One region of the Streptomyces sp. NPDC048504 genome, then DNA from elsewhere that is predicted to be linked to it. Evidence: riboswitches for the same ligand, from Rfam matches in the RefSeq annotation. Region 1 holds a riboswitch; the other holds the start of a gene.
What was found. A riboswitch is a leader RNA that binds a small molecule or an ion and turns the genes downstream of it on or off. The one in region 1 is predicted to bind glycine.
Positions count from the first base shown of each region.

Region 2: another riboswitch for glycine. It lies ahead of gcvP (aminomethyl-transferring glycine dehydrogenase); the one in region 1 lies ahead of gcvT (glycine cleavage system aminomethyltransferase GcvT).

Region 1 covers NZ_JBICXA010000013.1:57,808-60,004, reverse strand. The annotation lists gene ACGFY9_RS29595 (AAA family ATPase) at 1-557, opposite strand, end outside; glycine riboswitch at 707-806, shown strand; gene gcvT (glycine cleavage system aminomethyltransferase GcvT) at 949-2,091, shown strand.
Region 2 covers NZ_JBICXA010000004.1:601,819-604,015, reverse strand. The annotation lists gene ACGFY9_RS13585 (PRC-barrel domain-containing protein) at 256-627, opposite strand; glycine riboswitch at 742-837, shown strand; gene gcvP (aminomethyl-transferring glycine dehydrogenase) at 1,026-2,197, shown strand, end outside.

The sequences.
Region 1 (2,197 bases):
TGGCGCAGGAACGCGTACCGCGAGACTCCGCGGCCCCGCTCGCGCTGGCCGTCGAGCGCGGTGTCCGGGGTGACGTCGAGGAACACCAGGTGCAGTGTGCCGCCCCGGCGCCCGGCGGCGCGGGCCAGCCAGCCGCGCACCCAGGTCTGCGTACCGCAGTCGTGCACGACGGCTCCGGACGCGGAACGCAGCGCGCGGCGCAGTCCGGCGTAGTGGGCGAGGCGGACCAGGGGGCGGTAGATCGCATAGGGGAGGAAGCCGGACATGCGGGCGTCCCAGCGGTCGCGGGTGTCCTGGCTGTCGACTCGGACGCCGTCGCCGCCCGCCACCGCTCGCCGCATCAGTGTGGACTTGCCGCTGCCGGGCAGGCCGGTGACCACGACCAGGTCGCGGGGGCCGAAGCGGAGTCCGTGCGGGCTGTGGCCGGCGCGCTCGCGGAGATCGCGGACCGTCGGTACCGGGCGGGCCGGGCATGCCTCCCTGGCCGGGGCCGAGGGCTGCTTGGGCAGCGCTACGGCCGAGGTCGTGGCGTACACCGTGGTCCTTGTCACCGTGATCGTCCTCCCTGCGGGGTCAGGAAAGGTTCTCCCCACTGAACGTAAAGAGAAGGTAATGCACGGTGTCTCGCGGTTCCGTTCGCGTCCAGCCACAGGCCTGTTACAAAGCCTGTGCGATGATGTGCCCGCCTAACTGCATACCGGCCGCTTGAATCCGCGCGGGAGAGTCCCCAGTCGTACATCACCTGGGGCGCCGAAGGAGCAAGTCCCTCCCTTGAATCTCTCAGGCCCCGTTACCGCGCGGGCGAGGCACATCTGAAAAGCGGACCGCCGGTGACGGTGGTCCCACCCAAGGTGCAACCCATGGCCCGTGCGGTCATGGCGAACCTCTCAGGTCCCGATGACAGATGGGGAGGAACGACCTCGCCGTCATGCCTTGGGAGACCGACCGATGAGCAGTACCGCCACCCCTGAGAAGCGCCGCACCGCGCTCGACGCGCTGCACCGCTCGCTCGGTGCGACGATGACCGACTTCGCCGGCTGGGACATGCCGCTGCGCTACGGCTCCGAGCGCGACGAGCACCTCGCTGTCCGCACGAAGGCCGGCCTCTTCGACCTCTCCCACATGGGCGAGATCACCGTCACGGGCCCGGACGCGGCCCGTCTCCTCAACTACGCCCTCGTCGGCAACATCGCCTCCGTGGGCCCCGGCCGCGCCCGCTACACCATGATCTGCCGGGCCGACGGCGGCATCCTGGACGACCTGATCGTCTACCGGCTCGCCGAGACCGAGGCTGCGTCTTCTGACTACATGGTCGTGGCCAACGCCTCCAACGCGCAGGTGGTGCTGGACGCGCTCACCGAGCGGAGCGACGGCTTCGACGCCGTGGTCCGTGACGACCGTGACGCGTACGCCCTGCTCGCCGTCCAGGGGCCCGAGTCCCCCGGCATCCTCAAGTCGCTCACCGACGCCGACCTCGACGGCCTGAAGTACTACGCCGGTCTGCCCGGCACGGTCGCGGGCGTCCCCGCGCTGATCGCCCGCACCGGGTACACCGGCGAGGACGGCTTCGAGCTGTTCGTGAAGCCGGAGCACGCCGTCGAGCTGTGGCAGGCGCTGACCGAGGCCGGCGAGGGCGTCGGGCTGGTCCCCTGCGGACTGTCCTGCCGGGACACGCTGCGACTGGAGGCGGGCATGCCGCTGTACGGGCACGAGCTGAGCACGGAGCTGACCCCCTTCGACGCCGGGCTCGGCCGGGTCGTGAAGTTCGAGAAGGACGGCGACTTCGTCGGGCGCAGCGCCCTGGAGGCCGCCGCCGAGCGCGCCGCCTCACAGCCGCCGCGCGTCCTCGTCGGGCTCGTCGCCGAGGGCCGCCGGGTCCCGCGCGCCGGGTACTCCGTGGTCGCCGACGGCCAGGTCATCGGCGAGGTCACCTCCGGCGCCCCCTCCCCCACGCTGGGCAAGCCGATCGCCATGGCCTACGTCGACGCCGCGCACTCGGCGCCGGGCACGGCCGGTGTCGGCGTGGACATCCGGGGCAGTCACGAGCCGTACGAGGTCGTGGCGCTGCCGTTCTACAAGCGCGAGAAGTGACAGTCGTCGTAGCGTCACGTCTGTGACCCCGGGCGGATCGCCCCTGCCTGCCGATGTCCTCCGTTGTCCCCCATTCATCAGCACTCCCCCGCGTACAGGAGAATTC
Region 2 (2,197 bases), on a different contig from region 1:
CTGGTGTCGGGCCTGCTGAGCCGCTGCCGTCGGCGGAGCCGAGCCCCGGCGTTTCGCAGGTCGAGCCGGTGTCACCGGACGACGCGTGGCGGTCCAGCGTCGCGCTTGTTGTGCCGATGCCCTTGGTGGCGTCAAGGCCGGATACCCCGCCGCCGTATCAACGCCCCGGACACGTGACGCCCGGATACCCAGCCCGGCGCGTCAACGCCCCCGGAGACTCCAAGGCCCAGCGACGCCCCCGCCCGCCGAAGCCGGTCACGTGTCGTCGGAGCCCGCCAGTTTGCCGAAGTCGTGGTCCGGGAGCGATGGGGGCGGGCCCACGTCGAGGCCGTAGTGGTGGTAGAGCTGGAGTTCCTGGTCCGGGGAGAGGTGGCGGCCTACGCCGAAGTCGGGGGCGTCCTTGATCAGGGAGCGGTCGAAGGGGATGTGCAGGGTGCCCTCGATCAGTTCGCTGGGCTCCAGGGGGACGAAGGCGTCTCTGGAGAACAGGCCGGTGCGTATGGCCGCCCACTCCGGTTCGCCGGTCGCGTCGTCGAGGTAGACCTCGTCGATCGTGCCGATCTTGGCGCCGGTGCGGTCGAACGCCTTGCGGCCGATCAGGTTGCGCGGATCGATATCGGTCTGCACGGGCCCTCCTCCTGGTCGCAACTCATCCGTAAGCACTACAAAAGAGCACATTGGGCAAGGTGGCCACTCGAAAGCTCGGCTTCAACGCTCGCTGGTAGGCTGGCCATCGGCTGCTGACCCCGTGCGGGAGAGTCCTCCAGACTTCATCGGAGGCGCCGAAGGAGCAAATCCTCCCCGGAATCTCTCAGGCTCACGTACCGCACGGACGAGGTCACTCTGGAAAGCAGGGCGGGTGTCGTCGACAATGTCGACGGTTCTCGCTCTCACCGACGGTGAAAACCGGGTTCCTTCGGGATGCCCGGTGAAGCTCTCAGGTTGAGATGACAGAGGGGGAGGCCGTCCGGCACCCCGCTGTCGTGGTGCCCTCGAAGGTCGTGTCCGACCAGGAGGCCTCCCTAATGACTGCCCCTCGCATTCCCCTCTCCGAGCTCGAACAGGGCATCCCGTTCGAGCAGCGCCACATCGGGCCCGACCAGGAAGCGCGGGCCAAGATGCTCGCGCAGGTCGGATACGGCTCACTCGACGAGCTCACGGCCGCCGCGGTCCCGGATGTGATCAAGAACGCCGACGCTCTCGATCTGCCGGGCGCCCGTACCGAGGCCGAGGTGCTGGCCGAGCTGCGGTCCCTCGCGGATCGCAACGAGGTCCTCGGTTCCATGATCGGGCTCGGGTACTACGGGACGTTCACCCCGCCCGTGATCCTGCGCAACGTGATGGAGAACCCGGCTTGGTACACGGCCTACACGCCGTATCAGCCGGAGATCTCCCAGGGGCGGCTCGAAGCCCTGCTGAACTTCCAGACCATGGTCGCCGATCTGACCGGGCTGCCGACCTCCGGTGCCTCCCTGCTCGACGAGGGGACCGCCGCCGCGGAGGCCGTGGCGCTGTCTCGGCGCATGGGCAAGAACAAGAAGGGGCTCTTCCTGGTCGACGCGGACGCGCTGCCGCAGACCATCGCCGTGATCGAGACCCGCGCTGAGCCTGCTGGTGTCGAGGTCGTCGTCGCCGACCTCAGCGAGGGCATCCCGGCCGAGATCGCCGAGCGGGAGATCAACGGCGTGCTCGTCCAGTACCCGGGCGCCTCCGGTGCCGTACGGGACATCAAGCCGCTGATCGAGCAGGCGCACGCGCTCGGTGCGCTCGTCACCGTCGCCGCCGATCTGCTCGCGCTGACGCTGCTGAAGTCGCCGGGCGAGCTGGGGGCGGACATCGCGGTCGGTACGACGCAGCGGTTCGGGGTGCCGATGGGCTTCGGCGGGCCGCACGCCGGTTACATGGCCGTGCGCGAGAAGTTCGCGCGCAGCCTGCCCGGGCGGCTCGTGGGCGTCTCCGTCGACGCCGACGGGCACAAGGCCTACCGCCTCGCCCTGCAGACGCGCGAGCAGCACATCCGCCGGGAGAAGGCCACCAGCAACATCTGCACCGCCCAGGTGCTTCTCGCGGTGATGGCCGGCATGTACGCCGTCTACCACGGGCCCGAGGGGCTGAAGGGCATCGCGCGGCGGACGCATCGGTACGCTACGATCCTCGCCGCCGGTCTCACCGCCGGTGGTGTCGAGGTCGTGCACGG